DNA from 3 places in the Bacillus sp. FG16 genome. Region 1 is predicted to be linked to each of the others. Evidence: riboswitches for the same ligand, from Rfam matches in the RefSeq annotation. Region 1 holds a riboswitch; each other region holds the start of a gene.
What was found. A riboswitch is a leader RNA that binds a small molecule or an ion and turns the genes downstream of it on or off. The one in region 1 is predicted to bind S-adenosylmethionine.

Region 1 (7,417 bases):
TAGGCATGGATTGGCTATATGGTTGCGGTGAGATGTATACGACAGTTGGAGATATGAAGAAGTTAGACGAAGCAATTATAAATGGAAAACTTCTTTCTGAACAAAGTATACAAGCAATGTTTTCGCCTTCAGCAGAACGGAAATATGCATTTAGTTTTTATATATATCCAGATTATTTTCATAATCATGGTGTATTATCTGGTTGGAACACTTTCAATAATTTTAATAAAGAAAAAGGGATTTTTGTTATGTTATTTTCAAATGTGAAAAATAGTATGGATGATGACTTTAATAAAGAGTTTCGAAAGATGGTAAATGATTTATTAGAACAAAGGGGATGAGAAAATGGAACATAAAACTTTATCAATAGGTTTCATTGGTATTGGCGTAATGGGAAAAAGTATGGCTTATCACTTAATGCAAGATGGTCATAAAGTATATGTATATAATAGAACGAAAGCAAAAACAGATTCTTTAGTGCAAGATGGTGCACAATGGTGTGATACGCCAAAAGAGTTAGTGAAGCAAGTTGATGTTGTAATGACAATGGTTGGATATCCACATGATGTAGAAGAAGTGTATTTTGGTATAGAAGGAATTATAGAACATGCAAAAGAAGGTACGATAGCAATTGACTTTACGACATCTACACCTACTTTAGCAAAACGTATTAATGAAGTTGCAAAAAGCAAAAATATATATATGTTAGATGCACCTGTCTCAGGAGGAGATGTTGGTGCGAAAGAAGCAAAACTCGCAATTATGGTAGGTGGAGAGAAAGAAATATATGATAGATGCTTACCTTTACTTGAAAAGTTAGGAACAAACATTCAATTACAAGGACCAGCTGGGAGTGGACAACATACAAAAATGTGCAATCAAATTGCGATTGCTTCCAATATGATTGGAGTATGTGAGGCTGTTGCTTACGCGAAGAAGGCTGGATTGAATCCAGATAAAGTGTTAGAGAGTATTTCAACAGGGGCAGCAGGTAGCTGGTCATTAAGTAATTTAGCTCCTCGAATGTTAAAAGGAGACTTTGAGCCAGGATTTTATGTGAAGCATTTTATGAAAGATATGAAAATTGCTTTAGAGGAAGCAGAAAAATTACAATTACCAGTCCCGGGCTTAAGTTTGGCGAAAGAATTGTATGAAGAGTTAATTAAGGATGGCGAAGAAAATAGTGGAACACAAGTATTATATAAAAAATATATAAGGGGGTAAACGAGGTGGACCTTCAAAAGTTTGATGAGATGATTGATACTGTACAGCGAGCTACTTGTATGAAAATTAATGAAAAACAAAAAGGAGCTTTTAAACAAAAATATGATTTTGAACCAGAATTTGAATATGGAAGAGATGAGAAAGGGCATTATGTAATTCGAACCTCTAAAAAGATGTTAGAAGAAATGGAATTTTATTTGGCATTGAAATATGATCGTGATGGAGTGGATCTTTATATGCAAGCTGAGATTGACGGTATATTTCATGTATCTGTTAGCTATGGTGAAGATGCCCTACATCTACAAGAATTGTTTCAATTTCTAGAAGAAAATAAATAAAAGTCCTCATTTGAGGACTTTTATTTATTTAGTCATCTTTAATTTTTATAATTATAAGTTAGAAGCGCGGCGGCATCGTTCAACCGGGAATGGGATAATTTGTGCGATGTGATTAGGACCAAATTGTTTTGTACGAGCATGGCGTATTATATAAAAAGCACACAGAATTGAAACAGGAATAGCGCCGAATAAACCAAACAATAAAGCGCTTACACAAGATGCGACAAATCCTAAAACACCAATTTCTAACTCTTCCATAATAGCTCCTAAAATAACAGGAAATGCTCCACATGTAACTCCAAGTATAAGTGCGATAAGTAAGCTCATGATTATCCCCCTCTGTTTGCGATATTATTTTCCTTCTTAGTTAATTGTAGTATATCACATACAAAACAGAATTTTCAGAAAAAATTCAATAAATGTTCAAAAAATGTTCGAAAAATACACTTGAAAAATCAAGACGTTAAATTTGTGGTGAAATGGTACTTTTGAGTAAATAAAAAATCAGGCTTATTTCAAAAGTGAAATAAGCCTGTTCCATAGGAGGATGTATATATGTAGAGTGAATAAAAGTTTGGAAAAGGGGGTCCAAGTCCTTTTATTCAACTAACTACCTTAATAGATTGGAACCCAGCCTTCAGTTGTCACAAAAATACGAATAGCTACAACTTGACGATCATCTTGCAAGGTAAAATAATGTCTTGCATTTTCAGGAACAGATATTAAATCGCCTGGCTCAAGTTCAACATCAAAGAATTTCCCATCTTTGCCTTCAATAGCGAAAATGCCATGACCACTGACGATAAAGCGAACTTCGTCGTCTGTATGATGATGTTCTTTTTGGAAATTAATTAATAATTCGTCAAGGTTAGGTGTGCTATTTGAAAGTGAAATTACATCATATGCTTTATAACCTCGACGTGCTGAAACATCAGCAATTTCTTTTGAAAAAACAGCTAATATTTCAGCTTTGTTTTCATCTGTTAAAGAATAATTTCCATTTAAATGAGTAGGAAGTTTAGAAATATTCCATTTCTCATATAAAACGCCTTCCTCTTGTAGAAATTTAGATACTTCCACTTCATTTTCAATACGAGTATTTACTTCATGAATACGAATTTGCGCCATTAGAAACGCCTCCTTGAATTGATAATAGTTTTATATGAAATTGGAATAAAAACTCATAAGCTTCTAATCTCTTCTTTGCATCAAAGCTATCTCGGCCCCATACGGTAATACCGTGGTTACGGATTAATACCGCTCCCGAATCACCTTGTATATGCTTTCGGAAGTTTTCTCCAAGCGTTGGGATATGGGCATGGTTTTCGATAATAGGAATGTGAATTGTTGCACCTTCTTCCCAAATATCGAGAGCTTTAATAATTTCTTGATTTTGAAGGGTAACTGCATCACTATATAAATTTGTGATGACATTATTATCAGTTGTATGAACATGAAGTACGCACCCAGCATTCGTATTGTTATAAATATGTGTATGCAATATTGTTTCTGCTGAAGGGCGTAATTCAGTCTCTAAAACGGGAACTCCTACATGATCTACTAATAGAAAATCATCTGGAGTGGTTTTTGTTTTATCTTTACCGCTTGCTGTAATGAGAAAAGTAAGTGGCTCATGACTAACTTTTATAGAAATATTACCACTTGTTGCTGGGAACCAATTTCGAGTTGTTAATTCTTTTTTTATCTCGCTCAAGTCATACCACTGACGAAAAAGTTGTTTCATGCCCTCACCTCCAACAAAAGTTTTAATTCAGCTTGCACATCTTGAAATGTTTCAAACGGTGTATAAGCAATATGATTTTCTTCGCACTTTGTAATAAGAAAGTCGCGAGCGAATACTTTATCAGCTTGTTTCGCAGCTTGTAAATCAGTAATAGAATCACCAATTACAATATGAAAGTCATTTGTATCACTTAATTTACGAATTAATGATGATTTACATAATCCGCAATAATTTTGACAATGATCATCACAAGAATGAGGCCATTTAACTGTAATGAACTCTTTTGAAAAGTCTGTTTCATTACAATAAATTTGTTCTTTTGGAATGATCCCTTGTAAAAGTGGGTAGACGAAGAAATCCATTCCACCTGATATCACGTAAAAAGAAATGTTATTTTCCTTTACGAATTGTATAAATTCATGAAAGCCACTGCGAATTTCGGCAGTTTCTTTTAAAAATTGAATTATATTATCGCGCAGATGAGTAGGTATTAATTGAAATAATTGAGAAACACCCTCTTGAATAGATAGCTCTTGTGATAAAATTCTATTTTTTACTTCTGCTGCTTCTGGTGGAGCGAATTTTTCCATAATGGACATAATGTTATCATTATTTGTAATCGTCCCATCGAAATCACAAAACACTTGAATACTCATAACTTCACCTCATGAGAGGGGTTTCCCCATATTTGTAGTGCGCTATGTAAATTAATTTCATCTACTTCATGGAGTAATTTACCTTGCAGAGTAGCTTCAATTGCAGTACGGAAAGCTTTACCACCGCCTTGCGCTCCATACGGATGCCCATGTATCCCGCCGCCGGCATTAATAACAACATCTTTACCGAAATCTTGCAGAATAAAAGGAACGAAACCAGGATGAATACCGGCAGATGGGACAGAAAAACTTTTCTTGAAAAATGCATCTTCCTCAGTTAAATATTTTGAAATGCTGAGAGCTTCTTCTTTTTCTAATGCAACGCTTCCGTATGGAGACGGGAATAAAGAAAAATCTGCACCAGCATAACGTAGTAGCTTTCCAAGTAATAATGGAGATGAAATTCCATATAACTTCGATGCCGAATAAGCACCACTTACAGCAGGGTGTGCCATAATAGGAACCGGGATTTCATCATCTTCTGCAAGTGATTGTAGTACATCTAGTCCGTAAGCAAATACGTTAAATAATAGAATATCAGCCCCAGCTTGCACTGCACGTTTTGCATTTTCTTTTAAGTCGAAAGTGCGTCCTGTTAAATTTACGGCATATAACGTTTTATGGCCGTATGTTTCATAGACTGATTGTAAAACTTCTTTTCCAGATACTATTCGTTTCGTGAGTGGTGTTAATGAGTTCTCAAATAAAATTTCATCATCTTTTACAATATCTACACCACCAATTGCTTGATCACGTAATTGAGTTTTTAAGTATCCAATATTTCGTCCAATCATTCCCTTAAAAATGCTCATTAAAAGGGGACGATCATACACTTCTATCAGGTTTCTAACGCCATCGATCCCGAACTTGGGACCAGGAAAATGTTCTTTCAATTCTTCTGAAAAAGTTAAGTCAATTAATTTTACTTCGCCATCAAGTGATAGCTTTCCGAATGTAGTTGTTAAAATCGCTGGTAAGTCTGGACTGAAATTTAATAACGGGTATTCGATTTTAATAATCCCACGTTTTACCTTTTTGCGTAAATATGAATTCGTATGTTCTTGTTCAGCTAATTCCTCAATATGAATGACGTTGCCTTTATGCTGTTTTAATTGTTCTTGTAATAAGTGTGGCAAATGAGTCCAAGAACCAATTGTTAATCCGAGTGCAATTGGTTCCGCCTTTTTTTCTAAGTTATGTGAATCGTCATGAATTAAATACGTCGCTATAATTCCGCTCATTGTTATAACCCCCTAGTTAAATAAAAAAACCTCTCAGCTAAGGAGAGGTTTTTTTACAACCAGCTCCTTATCTGTCAGCATAATGCTGCGAGAATTAGCACCGTGTCTACAATTGTAGATCGGTTGCCGGGCTTCGTCGGGCTCGTCCCTCCACCTGCTCTTGATAAGAAGTATTTAGAAATGTTTAAATTTTTAAGATAACTGAATTTTGTCAGATATTTTTCATGTTGTCAATGGCTTTTTGAAAATTTTTAATTTCTCAATTCGATTAATTGCTTCCCGCAATCGCTCCTCTGTATGCAGGAGCCCAACGCGAACATAACCTTCGCCGTGCTCACCGAAGCCAACACCTGGAGCAACTGCAACGTGTACTTTTTCTAATAAAATATTAGAAAATTCCTCAGATGTATAGCCCTCTGGTACAGGAAGCCATGCAAAGAATGATCCTTTTGGAATATCAACATTCCAACCAATGGAATGACAAGCTTCTATAAGGACATTTCTTCGAGATTCGTAACTATTTACAAGGTCTATTACGCAAGACTGTGAACTTAATAGTGCTTCGCGGGCAGCATCTTGAACTGCACCAAAAATACTAACATACATATGATCTTGCAATAGGTTAATGGTTTCAATGACACTTTCATTCCCTACTGCAAAAGCAATACGCCAGCCAGCCATATTGAAAGTTTTCGATAGAGTGTAAATTTCAATTCCTGTATCTTTGGCACCATCTGCTTGCAAGAAACTAACAGGTTTTTGACCATCAAATCCGATAGCGCCGTAAGCGAAATCGTGAACAACTAATATATTATGTTTATTAGCAAAGTGAATGGTTTTATCAAAAAAATCTTTTGATGCAGTAGCACCGGTAGGGTTATTTGGATAGTTTAAAAACATTAACTTTGCTTGCTCAGCGATAGAGTCATCAATTTGTTTATAATCCGGTAAAAAATGATTTTCTGCAATAAGTGGCATGGTTTCAAAGTGTGCCTTTGCTAAGGCAACCCCGGATAAATAATCTGGATAGCCTGGATCCGGAACGAGAATCGTATCACCAGGATTTGTAAAACAAATCGGTAATTCTACTAGTCCAGCCTTTCCGCCAAACAAAATAGCAACTTCAGTTTTTGGGTTTAATTCGACGCCGTATTCACGTTTATAGAATGTAGCTACGGCTTCCTTTAAGCTTTCATGTCCGCGAAATGGCGGATATTTATGATGAATGGTCTTTTCGGCAGCATCTTGTAAAGCTTTTACGATATGCTGCGGTGTTGGTTGATCTGGATTACCTTGACCTAGATTAATAACATCGTGACCAGCTGCAACGACTTTGTTAACTTTTGCAACAAGTGAAGCGAAAAATTGTGTTGGCAATGATGTTACTATCTCAGAAGGTTGAAATAATTTCATACTTTCCACCTCTTTTGAAAGTTGTTACAATTCTAGTGACAAATGATATAATCTTTCCAGTATTTTGTAAAGAGAAAAATAAGAATGGGGCTGAAAAAATGAAAGTCGCATGTATTCAAATGGATATTGTTTTTGGAGATGTAGAAAAAAATATTGAGAATGCTAAAAATAAAATAAGCGAAGCTATGAAGGAAAGGCCAGATGTTATCGTCTTACCAGAGTTATGGACAACAGGATATGATTTAACGAGACTTTCTGAAATTGCAGATAGGGATGGAGTGGAAACGAAAGAAAAGTTAATAGAATGGGCGAAGCAATATGATGTACATATTGTTGGTGGGTCCATAGCAAAGCAAACGGAGCAAGGCGTTACAAATACGATGTATGTTGTAAATAATGAAGGACAGCTAGTCAACGAATATAGTAAAGTACATTTATTTCAGCTTATGGATGAACATAAATATTTAATAGCTGGTAATAGTACGGGCGAATTTAAGCTAGATGATGTTGAATGTGCTGGAACAATTTGTTATGATATTCGTTTTCCAGAGTGGATGCGTGTCCATACTGCTAAAGGGGCAAAAGTATTATTTGTTGTAGCAGAATGGCCATTAGTTCGTTTAGCACATTGGCGTTTGCTATTGCAAGCAAGAGCGGTTGAAAATCAGTGTTATGTTGTTGCGTGTAATAGAGCAGGAAAGGATCCAAATAATGTATTTGCGGGTCATTCTTTAATTGTGGACCCTTGGGGTGAAGTTGTAGTAGAGGCGAATGAAGAGGAATCAATTTTATTTGGAGAGC
Region 2 (7,417 bases), on a different contig from region 1:
GAGAAAAACAAGAAAGGCGATTTTTCAATTACTGGGCTGTACCCTATGCCCATCAAGCTAATATTTTCAGGAACCCCAAAACAAAAACTTTATCTCTTGACAGTTATTTATGTAAATTTAGCTCGTATTTTTGAACGGCATGACGATTTTATCTTATTCAGCCTTGTTTAAAATTACTTCCCTAACGAATAAATCCTATATCTTTTGCGAGCCTTTGAAGATCCAAAGCTCGATTGTTGAATTAGTAATCACTGTACAAAATTATATTCATAAAAACAGAGGTGTAAAATGAACACTATTTTTAATCTAATCGCTAGCTATGCGATTACTACGATTCTACTCACATTCTTGTTACTACTTTTATTTGTTTTTAGTTATTTTGTATTATACAAAAAGATATGTAAAGGAGAAAAAAAACTTACTGTAAAACAAATTATATTGTTTGTTTTAATAACAGGATATTATTCCCTTGCATTATCAGCTACTTCATTTGGTCGTTCAGATGATATGGCCTTTGCAAGAACCATTGATTTTGACGTACTTAGTGTTTATAAAAAAGCATGGAATACATTTTCATTTACTTCCTTTTTCCATATCATTGTGAATATAGGTATGCTTTTTCCTTTAGGAATTTTATTCCCATTATTTAGTAAGGTTTTTCAAAAAACAAAATGGATGTTAATCATCTCAATTATAGCAAGTTTATTGATTGAAATTCTTGAATTCACACTGCAACGAGGAAGTATGGAACTAGCGGATTTACTTCATAATACTTTAGGCATGATGCTAGGATATTCTGTGTTAAACATAGTTCTTATATTTTTGAAAAAAAATCAAACAGATACCAAAATAATCAAATATTTATACCTTCCCATTACAGTAAGTTTCGTCGCACTAGGAATAATGATTTCGTATCAAATGAAGGAATTTGGAAATATGCCTATTGATCCCATTACAAAAAATGATATGTCTCAAGTTACTATAAAAACATCAATACAGTTAAAAGACGAAGGGAAAAAAATGCCTGTTTACAAATATTATGGTACAGAAAAATCACATGTTCGAGATGTTGAAATTCTTTCTCCAAAGGAGGCATTTCAAAAACTGAAACAAGGAGAGTTTGATCCTATAGGATCCTTCAAAGCAGGTGATACATTATTTATTACAAAATATAATATAGATTACTATACTGATACAAAAGGTTTCTCACAGCCTATATATGTTTTTGAAGTTCACTTAAATGATAGGGATAGTTGGTTTCAACCTATTTCCGCAAAGAAATAACGTAAATTGGGTTTTGTTGCAAAGCTTTTTAAGAAATAAACAGAGACCTGAATGTATGAAGGAATATTATGAAGGGCATGAGGATTGGTATGAAAATGAGACGGAAGCAGTTAAGCAACGATATGAGTGGTTAGAAGAAACTTGCCGACTTGAAATGAAATCGTTTGAATAATTGCAATATAAACGAATTACTGGAACGGATGGAGAAAAAAGATTCATTAATGACATTGATGATTATTTTAAACATTATGGTATAGAAACTTATGATATGGATTGGGTAGAAAAAGAATGTGTAAACGTGACGTTCTTCTTCATTTTAGATGAAGCTAAACAGTATCAAAAATATTACCCTCATAATCTTGGAAAATCAAGAGTATCTTGTACAGCTCTCCTTATACCTAATTATAAATGTTTATGTTCAATCTTAGATTTCCTGCTTGGAGGAATAAAATGATCTTGAACAAAGTTTATATAAATAATCTCACAAACCATTGCAATATAAAATACTGCACAAAAGAAAATTAAAATGTATTTAAATGTCTTGTTCATATTGGTACCTTCCTAAAAGGAACTAATTTGGATTTTCATATTGTATGTAAAAAAGGATAGATGAACAGGAGAGTATACCTGTTTACATCTATCCTTTTTTACAACAATATGACCACATTTACTACTACAACAAATTTTCATATAGTTATTGAACTATTTTTTGAATAACTAAATTAACCTCTTCGTTAACTTTAATTACGAATAAATGGTCCCCTTCACCTTCAATTGGATCAACTACATCTTGATTAAAAGATTCAGCATGTTGTCTACCATATCTATTAAACTAGCGGTTTTGATTTTCCCTGATTCCTTTCCATACCTAAGGTACCCAAAAGTCCACTGGATTCCTGAGGCAACTATCCACATTTGTGTCTCTGAAAAGACTTTTTGTACCACTAGACGTAACTGTAGATTCCTGAACAAGCAAAATCATGAAAATACAGACAAAGTTAGATTATCATCCATTACATTATTGTTTTACTTTGTTCGAATAGAAAAACTCGGAAGAACGCCACTTGTTCGATATCTCCTCAATGTGATAAGGTGTCGTTCTGCAGCATCCACCTATTAAACGTGCACCTGCTTGGTACCATTCTTCAGATTGAATATCCAACGCGTTACATTGTTCATGACCATGCCATGTTTTTGTTTCTGGATTATAAATTTCACCAGAGTTTGGATAAACAATAATCGGTTTTTTGGTGTTTGCCCTCAACTCTTGGATTGCGCCAGTCACAACGGTTACTGGCGCACAATTGATGCCTATCGCTACAATTTGTTCACTTTTCTCAAAAACTCGTGCACACTCCACGAGTTTCATACCTTCACTAATCTCTTTCTCATTTTTTAGCGAAAAGGAAAGCCACGCATATGTTTCTGGAAACTCACGCAATAATGTATCTAATACTCTTGCTTCTTGCAGGCAGGGGATCGTTTCAAATGCCAATAGATCTGCACCTGCTTCGATTAACGCAGACATTCTCGAACGGTGAAAGTCTGCTAATGTTTTATCTGTCACACCATAGTTACCTACATACTCTGAACCATTTGCAAGGTAAGCCCCGTACGGCCCAACTGATGCAACAACCAATGGTTTAGGCCTATTCGTTTGAATATTTTCCTTCCAAAAATCATCTCTTGCCCTTCTTGCAAGTAACACCGTTTTCTTAATTAATTCCAAGGCTTCCTGTTCTTGTATTCCACGTGCGGAAAAACCACTAATAGTAGCTTGATAGCTTGCTGTTATGGCACAGTCCGCTCCAGCACGAAAATAGTCCGAATGAACCTGATAAATTAGTTCCGGATTTTCTAATAACACACGTGCCGACCAAAGGGGATCGTCCAAATTACATCCATGCTCCTCCAATTCAGTAGCTAATGCTCCATCAAGAAGCATAATGGAATGTTGGGATAAAATAGCATCAATTGGGTTGATTTTGTTCGACATAATCTACACTCCTCTTTTTTAGATTTTTTGTGAGATAATAACTTCCATAGCAAAACAAAATAAACGGTATGCCGCAATATAAGGCAATTCTCTGTGTTGGATCGAATGCAATTCCAATACACGATGCCAGACAAAGGCTAAAAGAAGCAATTGGTACTAATGGATATAGTGGTGTGCGATAAATCAAGTCCTTTTCAGAATTTCCTTCTTTCAAAAATTGTCTGCGAAATAGGAACTGGGAAGCACTAATACTCATCCAAACTATAACTACTGCTAGACCGGAAATGGAAACAAGTACGATATAGACAGTATCTGGTGCCACGATACTTGAGAGCAAAGCCAAAGCTCCACCCACCATGCTGAAAATGACGGCGTTGATTGGAACACCTTGCTTCGTCATTTTCCCAAAAATCGGGGATATCGTATTCTTATTAGCAAGCGACCAAAGCATTCTAGAAGAGGCATAAAGGCCTGAGTTTGCCGCAGATAAAATGGCTGTTAAGATAACGAAATTCATTATGTCAGCTGAATATGGCACCCCAATTCGTTCTAGAACTGCAACAAAAGGGCTCTCTAATACCCCTGCATCGGAAATAGGCAATAACGCAGATAAAACAACAATCGTTCCTACAAAAAAGATGATCAATCTCCACAGAGTAGTTCGAATGGCCTTCGGTATCATTTTTTCCGGGTTCGCTGTTTCCCCAGCTGCAATGCCTATTAATTCTGTTCCCGAAAAAGCAAAATTAACCGCAAGCATGGTCATCATAATGGCCGTAGCACCATGAGGAAATAAACCTCCACTTGTAAAATTAGAAAAGAATGGTGCTGCTTTTGAATGAGTCATTGGAAGAAACCCTAGCATTGCCGCTACTCCTAAAACAATAAAAATCAAAATAGCTATAACCTTTATCGATGAAAACCAAAATTCGGATTCGGCGAAAAATTTAACAGTCAGGACATTTAATACAAAGATCAAAATGGCAAAAAGAGCACTCCATACCCAAATATTAACCGATGGAAACCATCGTTTCATAAGTAATCCTGCGGCTGTAAATTCAGAACCTAAAGCAACAGTCCAAGTTAACCAATACAACCAGGCTACTGTATACCCTGTACCAGGTCCAATGTATTTAACTGCATAACTATGAAATGCGCCCGTTTCAGGCATATGTACGGAAAGCTCGCCTAAACATAGCATAACTAGATAAACCACTAGCGCACCAATCAGATAGGATAGAATTGTTCCAAACGGGCCAGCTTGTTGAATAGTGTAACCCGAGCTTAAGAATAAGCCAGTTCCAATCACCCCACCAAGTGAAAGCATGACTAAATGACGTGCTTGCATTTTCCTTTGAAATTCTCTCCCATTTTTGTTCTCCATTTCTACGCTCCTTTAGTTACTATCCAGAAAAAACAAAAACGCACTCTAAAAAAGAGGGCGTTACTGACAAATAAAAACGGAAGCTCTCATCTATCAGGATTATCACCCGCTGGAATTAGCACAGTGTCTACTTAAGCAGACCTGTTGCTGAGGTTTCATAAGGCCAGTCCCTCCACCTCTCTGGATAAGAAATATTTTTTTATAACCTTATCAATCCATTTAATAACTGTCAAGATAATTCTGTTTTTTAAAAAAATATCTATTATAGAAATACAAAAAATAGAGTATTACTATAACTGCAACCCACTCCTTCTCGGGTATTATTTAAAAATCGAACATACAAAACCTGATTTATTTATGATACGGTTCACAAGCACTTCCTCAAAATTTAATGCACTTCTAAATATCTTCTTACTTCTTTGGCTATGGGGTCACCATACATAACCATCAACTCAGGAGATTTTAATACCCTCAAATATCAAAAAAACGTTATCCTTTCTAAACAAGCTAAATTAGAAAGGATGATGTTTTCTTATGAATCTCTCGATTCAAGATGAATTATTACCATTTGCAGAATAATTACAACGATATGTTACACCTGTATTCTTAGAAGAACTTGCAAGAGAAATAGGATTTATAAGGCGAAGACTTAAGTTTTCTGGATCAGAATTAGCTGCTATTTGCATTTGGATTAGTCAACGGGTGGCAAGTGATTCCTTGGTTCGATTATGTAGTAGGCTTCATGCAGCGACAGGCACATTACTTAGCCCTGAGGAACTTAATAAAACTCCTGTTGAAGTTTCTAATTGACTACAAAGTTGAGTAAGAGAGGTAGTAGCGATTTGTTGATTTAACCATACACACAAATATAAAAAATGGTGCCTATGGCACTTGCGTTTTCGTTCCATTCCGCCTGCTTCTATAGCTAATTGATTAAGTGTAGTGGGAGACATATATCGATATAACTCTTCAGCAAATAAATAAAACTCTTGTTTTTGATGAATATTTATAAAAAGCACGTCACCCTTACTCATTAACATAAGAGAATAGTAACGTGCTTTTAACTTCAAGAATAGTCTAAATCCTTAAGTTGATGGATGTGGGGTACCGCCACATCCATCAAGCTAAAAATGGATTTTCTATGAAATTCCATTTTTTTGTTGTGCCACTATTACCGTTTCTGTTTCGTTATCAGATAAGCTCAAATTTCTTCCTCATCTTAAAGTGGAACAAATTTATTACTTAAATTGTCTATTTAGTACACTTTTTAAATATGAATATATTTCTTAAAGTGACTTCAATAATTTTAAGTAAATCAACAGGAGAATTGAAAGGCAGGAGAATATAGCATGTCAGAAAATTATCGTTCTCGAGAGGAGCGACGACAAGTTAAAAAGAAAAAACAGCCAGCAGCTAAAAAACAAAAACCAAAAGGCAAAACATCATTTTTTCGTAAGTTTTTAATTAGTTGTTTATTAGTTGGTATTGTAGGGTTAGTCACAGGGGTTACTACTTTTTTCGTTATGATCAAGGATGCGCCAAAACTCGAGAAAGCAAAACTTGTTAATCCGTTATCCTCAAAAATTTATGATAAAGATGGGAAATTGATATATGAATATGGGAAAGAAAAACGAACGAATATTATGTATGGTCAAATTCCTAAGTTAGTAGAAAATGCGTTTTTAGCGACAGAAGATGCACGTTTTTACGAGCACAGTGGCGTAGATTTTAAAGGTACTGCACGTGCAGTTTTAGTCAGCCTAAAAGGGGATTACGGCTCTCAAGGTGGAAGTACGATTACGCAGCAAGTTATTAAAAATTACTTCTTATCGATGGAAAAAACATCAAAGAGAAAGGCGCAAGAAATATATTTAGCATATAAGCTAGAACAACAGTATTCAAAACATGAAATTTTAGAAATGTATTTAAATAAAGTTTACTTAGGTAACCGTTCATACGGAATAGCAACAGCAGTACAAAATTATTATGGTAAGGAATTAAAAGATTTAACACTACCAGAAGTTGCAATGCTTGCTGGTTTAATGAAAGCTCCTAATAACTATGATCCAACGAAAGAACAAAATATCAAAAAAGCAACAGAAAGAAGAAATGTTGTACTTAAATTAATGAATCGACATGGTTATATTACAAAAAAAGAAATGGAAGAAGCATCAAAAGTTCCAGTAACAGAAGGACTTAAGAAAGCAACTGAACAAAAAGAAATGCCTTATCCAGCTTTTATGGATGCGGTTGTGAAAGAAGTTGAAAAAGAGTTGCCAGATGTTAATATGGGATCTGACGGTTTAGAAATTTATACAACATTAGATCCAAAGGCACAGGATTTTGCGGACAAACTTTTAAATAAAGATATTATTAATTATCCAAATGAGAAATTCCAAGGGGCTTTCACATTTATGGATACGGAAACAGGAGAAGTACGTGCAATTGGTAGTGGGCGTGGTGAAAATAAAGCTGTTTTTAAAGGACATAATATTGCAATTGAATTAAATCGCTCAGCAGGTTCAACGATGAAACCAATTTTTGATTACGCTCCTGCAATTGAATATTTAAAATGGGCTACTTACCATCAAATTGATGACTCTCCATTTAAGTACTCAACGGGACAAGAAGTTAGAAATGCTGATAGAAGGCATTTAGGACCAATTACAATACGTGATGCATTGAAAACTTCCCGAAATATCCCGGCTATTAAAACTGCAAAAGAAGTAGGAATTAATAAATCAAAAGCTTTC
Region 3 (7,417 bases), on a different contig from region 1:
CCTGCGCTTATGTTTGTTGGCTTATCGCCGGCTTCGGCAATTGCAACGAATAAATTAGCGGCAACAATGGGGACGTTTACGAGTGCGATGTATTTCATTCGATCAGGAAAAGTTGATTTTAAAATTGTAGGAAAGTTAATCCCGTTAACTATTGTTGGAGCTGTTAGGTGCTTTAGTAGTAAAATTTATTCCATCGGATATTTTACGCCCATTAGTACTTGTAATGTTGGTATTTATTGCTATTTATATTATTGCAAAAAAGAATTGGGGAAGTGTGTCTACCTATAAGAAGATGACGCAAAGAAAAACATTAATATTTTTCTTTGTTATTTTAATGATAGGATTTTATGATGGATTTTTTGGACCAGGGACAGGGTCATTTTTAATTTTTGCATTTTTATTAATTGGTTTGGATTTTATTCAAGCGGCAGCATCTGGAAAACTTTTGAACTTTGTTAGTAATATTGTATCTTTAATTACTTTTTTATTTTTAGACATAATTCATTTTGAATACGGTATTATCATGGGATTATCAATGATCTTAGGTGCTTATTTGGGATCGAAGTTTGCGGTTCAAAAAGGCGTTGGATATGTAAGAACTTTATTTTTATTAGTTACTATATTATTGATCGGAAAAAATGTTTTGGAATATACTCATATTTTGTAGATTCATACGCATGTATGAATCTCTTTTTTTATTATATTTTAAAAATTTATTAATTTTTAAAATATAAGTCTAGGAATATTTGAATAAATCTAAATTATCGTGTAGAATAATGTTGTAAAATGTAAACGTTTTTCTAAGGGGAGGCTAAAAAAAATGGTAGTAGCATACAAACATGAGCCATTTACAGATTTTTCAGTGGAGGCTAACAAATTAGCGTTTGAAGAAGGTTTAAAGAAAGTAGAATCTTATCTTGGACAAGACTATCCATTAATTATTGGGGGAGAAAAAATCACTACAGAAGACAAAATTGTTTCTGTAAACCCTGCAAATAAAGAGGAACTTGTTGGTCGTGTTTCAAAAGCAAGCCGTGAGTTAGCTGAAAAAGCAATGCAAGTAGCGGATGAAACATTCCAAACTTGGAGAAAATCAAAGCCAGAAATGCGTGCAGACATTTTATTCCGTGCTGCAGCAATCGTTCGTCGCAGAAAACATGAATTCTCTGCTATTCTTGTAAAAGAAGCAGGTAAGCCATGGAATGAGGCAGATGCTGATACAGCAGAAGCAATCGACTTTATGGAATATTATGGTCGTCAAATGTTAAAATTAAAAGACGGTATTCCAGTAGAAAGCCGTCCAATTGAATATAATCGTTTCTCTTACATTCCATTAGGAGTAGGTGTTATCATTTCTCCTTGGAACTTCCCATTCGCAATTATGGCAGGTATGACAACAGCTGCTTTAGTTTCTGGTAACACAGTATTACTAAAACCAGCTAGTACAACTCCTGTAGTAGCGGCGAAATTTATGGAAGTATTAGAAGAAGCTGGCTTACCAGCTGGCGTAGTAAACTTCGTTCCAGGTAACGGTTCTGAAGTTGGTGACTACTTAGTAGATCATCCTCGTACACGTTTCGTAAGCTTCACGGGATCTCGTGATGTAGGTATCCGTATCTATGAGCGTGCAGCGAAAGTAAACCCAGGCCAAATTTGGTTAAAACGCGTTATCGCTGAAATGGGCGGTAAAGATACAATCGTTGTTGATAAAGAAGCAGATCTTGAATTAGCAGCTAAGTCTATCGTTGCATCAGCATTCGGATTCTCAGGACAAAAATGTTCTGCATGTTCTCGTGCAGTAATCCATGAAGATGTATATGATCATGTATTAAATCGTGCTGTTGAATTAACAAAAGAATTAACAGTTGCTAACCCAGCAGTATTAGGTACAAACATGGGGCCTGTTAATGACCAAGCTGCATTCGATAAAGTAATGAGCTATGTTGCAATTGGTAAAGAAGAAGGTAGAATTCTAGCAGGTGGCGAAGGGGACGATTCTAAAGGCTGGTTCATCCAACCGACAATCGTTGCTGACGTTGCAGAAGATGCTCGCTTAATGAAAGAAGAAATCTTCGGACCAGTAGTAGCATTCTGTAAAGCAAAAGACTTTGATCATGCGCTTGCAATTGCAAACAATACAGAATACGGTTTAACAGGTGCTGTTGTTACTAACAACCGTGACCATATTGAAAAAGCACGTGAAGAATTCCACGTTGGTAACTTATACTTCAACCGTGGATGTACTGGTGCAATCGTAGGTTACCAACCATTCGGTGGCTTTAACATGTCTGGTACAGACTCTAAAGCTGGTGGACCTGACTACTTAGCACTTCACATGCAAGCAAAAACTACTTCTGAAACTTTATAAGAAATAGTAGAGGAGCTCTTCACAAAATGTGAAGAGCTCCTTTTAAAATTGAAATCCCATATATTACCTTCGTTCGAAGGGGATGAGCTAAAACCTATTAATAGCGGGATAAACATGTGAACAGAAATAAAATGATGAGAAAAGTTGACTTATTAGTCATATTTTTTAGTATTCATTTTGAGAATTTCCTGTATAATACAATTTGAAAGAAAATCTATGGTTCGACAAGGAACACTCTTTTCGGTTTTGCTCACTGAAAGGAGTGTTTTTTTATGTAGCTAAAAATTCTTTCGTGCTTATTACATTTGCATATACGCCATTTAAACTAGCTAAAATTGTATTGTGAATATAAACAGCTGGTATAGTAGCGTTCTTAAAAGAAAGGTCTTTTGTAGCACAAGCATCGTGTATAACGGTACATTGAAATCCAAAATCAAATGCAGCCCTTACTGTAGCATCAATACACATATGAGTCATCATCCCGCATACGACGACATGTTCAATGTCTAAACGCTGTAATTGCTCTAGAAGATTAGTTTCTCGGAAGCTATTTGGATAATGTTTGAGTATAACTGTTTCTTCTCTAAGTGGACGGACCTTCTCATGAATATGTACACCTTCTGTATTAGGTAGGAAAAAAGTAGCGTCATCTTTTATAGCTACGTGTTGGATATGAAAAATAGGTTCGCTGTTTGTTCTAAAGTGTTGTAATAACTGATTAGCATATTCGCTTGCTTCTACTGGATTACGCAATTCCATCTTTCCATTTGGAAAATAATCGTTTTGAATATCGACGAGTAAAAGAGCTGTTTTCATATATTTATCTTCCTCCGAGTTTCATATTCAAATAAATTTATTCAATTCGTAGAGAGGATTCTCCTGTTTAAAAATATGAGGAAGAAGAATTTTACATAACTTTGAAAGTTACTATTTTCTTATGAATTTTCATCTGAAAATTTTAATAAAGGAATAATTAATATTTTTCTAAAAAATGTATTGACTCTTATTATTCTGAGTTCTATAATGAGAATTAATTAAACGACAATTAAATCGATACATTCTTATCCAGAGAGGTGGAGGGACTGGCCCTACGATACCTCAGCAACGGGTTTTTTAATACCGTGCTAACTCCAGCAAGCCATATAAAGGCTTGGAAGATGAGAAGATGTGAACGAGTACATATAAGTGCTCTCCTTCTTATCTTTATGGTTGATAAGAAGGAGAGCACTTTTTATTTTACCTCGAAAGCTCTACTTTAAGTTTTTACAGCATATAGGAGGGGGAAAAATGATTTCTTTTAACAATGTAAGTAAAGTGTATGAATCAGCTGGGCAATCTGTTCATGCGGTGGAGGATGTAACATTATCAGTTGAGAAAGGCGAAATTTTTGGCATTATCGGTTTTAGTGGCGCTGGAAAGAGTACATTATTACGCTTAGTAAATATGTTAGAGAGACCAACGGCAGGAACGATTTCAATAGATGATAAAGATATTACATCATTATCGACGAAAGAATTACGCAAACTAAGACAAAGAATCGGAATGATTTTTCAAAGCTTTAATTTATTTAATTCAAGAACAGTGTTTGGGAATATTGCTTATCCATTAAAGTTAGCGAAATTGCCAAAGAACGAGATAAAAGAACGAGTGAATGAACTGCTGAAGTTTGTAGGGTTAGAAGATAAAGCAAACTATTATCCAGAGCAGTTATCAGGGGGACAAAAGCAGCGAGTTGGCATTGCTAGAGCACTTGCGACATCGCCAGATATTCTTATATGTGATGAGGCAACATCAGCTTTAGATCCAGAAACAACGACAGAAATTCTAAACTTATTAAAGAAAGTAAATCGAGAATACAATTTAACGATTCTTCTTATTACACACGAAATGCATGTTGTGAAAGAAATTTGCCACCGTGTAGCTGTAATGGAGAAGGGAAAAGTTATTGAAGAAGGAAAACTGTTTGACGTTTTCACACAACCAAAAACAAAGACGACTCAAAACTTTGTACGTTCTGTTATTAATGATCATTTACCAGAAAGTGTTCTAGCGAAAATTCAAAATGGTGGTCAAATTTATCGTCTAACATTTACTGGTGAGGAGACAGGACAGCCGGTACTATCATATATCGCAAAAAACTATAACGTTGATGTAAATGTACTGTACGGAAATATTATTGAACTTCAAAATGTGCTATTTGGAAATCTGCTTGTAGAATTGCAAGGTGAGCAGAGGGAAATTCAAAAAGCATTACAACATCTAAGACTGCAAGTGCAGCTGAAGGAGGTAGAAGCTCATGCGAGTTGATTGGAGTATATTTTGGCCGCGCATACTAGATGCGACGGGGGATACCCTCTTAATGGTAATTGTAACCCTTATATTCGCTACAATTCTGGGTATACCTCTAGGTTTACTTTTGTATGTAACGAGAAAAGGAAACTTTTTAGAAAATAAATGGGTCTTTTCTATTCTTAACATCATAATTAATACAATTCGTCCGGTACCATTCATTATCTTTTTAGTAGCTTTAAGCCCACTAACAAGAAGTGTTATTGGAACGACGATTGGAACAGCAGCAGCAATTTTCCCGATGACGTTAGTCGCATCAATTGGTATTGCTAGAATGGTTGAAACAAATCTTGTTTCCGTTCCGAAAGGAGTAATTGAAGCAGCGCAAGCAATGGGCGCCTCGCCAATTAGAATCGTTTTTGAAATCCTTGTACCAGAAGCGTTAGCACCATTAATCTTAGGTGTCACATTTATGACAGTTGGTTTAATTGAATTTTCTGCAGTTGCTGGGCTTGTCGGTGGTGGCGGTCTTGGTGACTTGGCAATGACGTATGGTTATCAACGTTTTGATACATCAGTTATGTTCGTAACGGTTGTTTTACTTATTATTCTCGTGCAGATAGCTCAAAATTTAGGAAACTACTTTGCGAAAGTCTTGTTACGCAGATCATAAAAAGGAAAAGAGGAAAAGAAAATGAAGAAAATTTTAGCATTTGCATTATCAGCAATTGTAGGAGTCTCAGCATTAAGTGGCTGCTCAAGTGGAGACACGGGTGCAGGAGCGAAAGAAAAAGTAATTCGCGTCGGTGTAACTGGAACGGATGGAGACGCTTGGGAAATTTTGAAGAAAAAAGCTGAAAAAGAAGGGATTAAGATTAAACTGGTGGAGTTCTCTGATTATACAACTCCAAATAAAGCTTTAGCTGATGGAGATATTGAATTAAACTCATTTCAGCATATTGCTTTCTTAGAGCAATTTAAAAAAGAGCATAAGTTAGATATTACAGCTGTTGGTACAACGCAAATTGCGCCAATGGGTTTATACTCTGAAAAATATAAGAAGGCAAATGAAATTCCAGATGGTTCAGAAATTGCAATTCCAAACGATCCAACGAACCAAGCACGTGCATTAAAACTTCTTGATGCAGCTGGAGTATTAAAGCTTAAAAAAGATTTTGGCTTATTTGGAGATCCAAGCGGCATTGCTGAAAATCCGAAGAAGTTAAAAATCACGCCGGTTATCGCACAGCAAACACCTCGTGTGTTAAAAGATGTAGCGGCATCAGTTATTAATAACGGTGTTGCTGGTCAAGCTGGATTAGATCCAGCGAAGGATCCTATTTTCTTAGAAGATCCAAAGAATGAAAATGCGAAGCCTTATATTAATATTTTCGCAGCTCGTACGAAAGATAAAGATGATCCAACACTGAAAAAAGTAATTGAATTGTATCATTCAAAAGAAGTAACAGATGCAATTAAGAAAGAAACGAATGATGGTTCAATTTCAGTTGATCTTTCACTTGAGGAGCTTGAAAAAATCGTAAAATAATGATTGGGTTTAATGGACTAACAGAAGGAACCCCTCCGCTGTTAGTTCGTTCAACATATAATCTACTTAACAAACGAACCCTAATTCTGTACCTTCCAATTTTGTATAACGTAGAATCCAATGTTTGTTAAGTAGAGTAATGGACCAGGAGTTTTCCTGGTCTTTTTTTATGAATGAAAGTAGCTAGCGAACAGTAAGGTAATCCAAATTATAATGGGATAAGAAAATAAGCTGAAAAGGAGTGTAATTACGAATTGCTTTTGATGAATTAAGTGTTTTTTTGATAAAACAAAGAAAATAGAAAAGAGAGTAATGAAAAATGCTGATATTACGCCGGGGTTATAGGAGCGATAAATGAAAAACAAAATAATATGTTGAACAGAGTTAAAGAAGATGGCCCCTTGTATAAAAATAATCCAGCATATAGAAGACAAGAAGTTAAGTTGATATAGAAAGACGATAAGTAATACAAAGATTGTTAATACGGAAATGGCAATGAAAAATTGTTGGCTAGTTATAAGGCGGATTGAAAATTGATTAGCAAGGTATTGTGGCATTTGGAAAGCTTCTTCAAGGTTATGAATGAAAAATAATAAGGGAATGATCCAGAGTATAGTAGTGGAATGCTTTTTCATCAACTTACATCACTCCAATAAAGTATAGAAAGCCTAAAAAAGGCCCTCTATACAGATAGTTATTCAATTATGATATTTTTTAAATTATTTTCATGATGCTCTCGTTCTTTCGGATAAGCAGCTAGCTCCTCTTGCAAAATATTTAATATTTGCTTAGCTGATTGCTGGATTGGATTAGGTAGCTCTTCTAATATATGCATCCCGACTTTTACTTTTGTACGAATTACCCTTCGTAGTAGTTCCTCATGCATGCACTACACCTCCAAACCGAATGTTTAGTATATCTTCTTCAAATTTTGCTCCTTGAATAGAAAGGTGTGTTAACGTTTTTGGCAATGTAATATTTCGTTTCACAGAGCCGGCTCGAATAATTAGCTCATCACCTTTTTGATTTAATGAAAGTTCACTTTTGTTTGAGAAGGGAATAGAAAGAATGAAAATATAATCATCGCCATCTTTTCTTACATATTGTGTGCGGCCGTTAAATTTCACTTCAGTAGGACAATGATCAGTTTTAAATAAAGCATCTCCTACACGCTCTAACATAGGTAAACCAACAACTTCTTGTTCAAACAT

Region 2: linked by a shared signal. The riboswitch ahead of mmuP (S-methylmethionine permease) and the one ahead of mtnW (2,3-diketo-5-methylthiopentyl-1-phosphate enolase) in region 1 are both predicted to bind S-adenosylmethionine.
Region 3: linked by a shared signal. The riboswitch ahead of ACODS7_RS20890 (methionine ABC transporter ATP-binding protein) and the one ahead of mtnW (2,3-diketo-5-methylthiopentyl-1-phosphate enolase) in region 1 are both predicted to bind S-adenosylmethionine.

The regions. Positions count from the first base shown of each region.
Region 1 is NZ_JBMDKC010000001.1:177,143-184,559, forward strand. It holds gene ACODS7_RS01060 (serine hydrolase) at 1-341, shown strand, start outside; gene ACODS7_RS01065 (NAD(P)-dependent oxidoreductase) at 346-1,224, shown strand; gene ACODS7_RS01070 (DUF3909 family protein) at 1,230-1,562, shown strand; gene ACODS7_RS01075 (hypothetical protein) at 1,614-1,889, opposite strand; gene ACODS7_RS01080 (1,2-dihydroxy-3-keto-5-methylthiopentene dioxygenase) at 2,178-2,690, opposite strand; gene ACODS7_RS01085 (methylthioribulose 1-phosphate dehydratase) at 2,668-3,306, opposite strand; gene ACODS7_RS01090 (2-hydroxy-3-keto-5-methylthiopentenyl-1-phosphate phosphatase) at 3,303-3,962, opposite strand; gene mtnW (2,3-diketo-5-methylthiopentyl-1-phosphate enolase) at 3,959-5,203, opposite strand; SAM riboswitch class I at 5,268-5,373, opposite strand; gene ACODS7_RS01100 (pyridoxal phosphate-dependent aminotransferase) at 5,426-6,616, opposite strand; gene ACODS7_RS01105 (carbon-nitrogen family hydrolase) at 6,631-7,417, shown strand, end outside.
Region 2 is NZ_JBMDKC010000155.1:769-8,185, reverse strand. It holds gene ACODS7_RS29945 (VanZ family protein) at 289-1,284, shown strand; gene ACODS7_RS29940 (hypothetical protein) at 1,457-1,738, shown strand; gene mmuM (homocysteine S-methyltransferase) at 2,303-3,280, opposite strand; gene mmuP (S-methylmethionine permease) at 3,255-4,664, opposite strand; SAM riboswitch class I at 4,748-4,855, opposite strand; partial or broken gene ACODS7_RS29925 (IS4 family transposase) at 5,199-5,450, shown strand; partial or broken gene ACODS7_RS29920 (IS4 family transposase) at 5,426-5,674, opposite strand; partial or broken gene ACODS7_RS29915 (transglycosylase domain-containing protein) at 6,014-7,417, shown strand, end outside.
Region 3 is NZ_JBMDKC010000063.1:12,158-19,574, forward strand. It holds partial or broken gene ACODS7_RS20875 (TSUP family transporter) at 1-667, shown strand, start outside; gene pruA (L-glutamate gamma-semialdehyde dehydrogenase) at 821-2,368, shown strand; gene ACODS7_RS20885 (cysteine hydrolase family protein) at 2,639-3,184, opposite strand; SAM riboswitch class I at 3,427-3,532, shown strand; gene ACODS7_RS20890 (methionine ABC transporter ATP-binding protein) at 3,656-4,675, shown strand; gene ACODS7_RS20895 (methionine ABC transporter permease) at 4,665-5,330, shown strand; gene ACODS7_RS20900 (MetQ/NlpA family ABC transporter substrate-binding protein) at 5,352-6,206, shown strand; gene ACODS7_RS20905 (HXXEE domain-containing protein) at 6,374-6,841, opposite strand; gene ACODS7_RS20910 (DUF3926 domain-containing protein) at 6,901-7,092, opposite strand; gene ACODS7_RS20915 (ArsA family ATPase) at 7,085-7,417, opposite strand, start outside.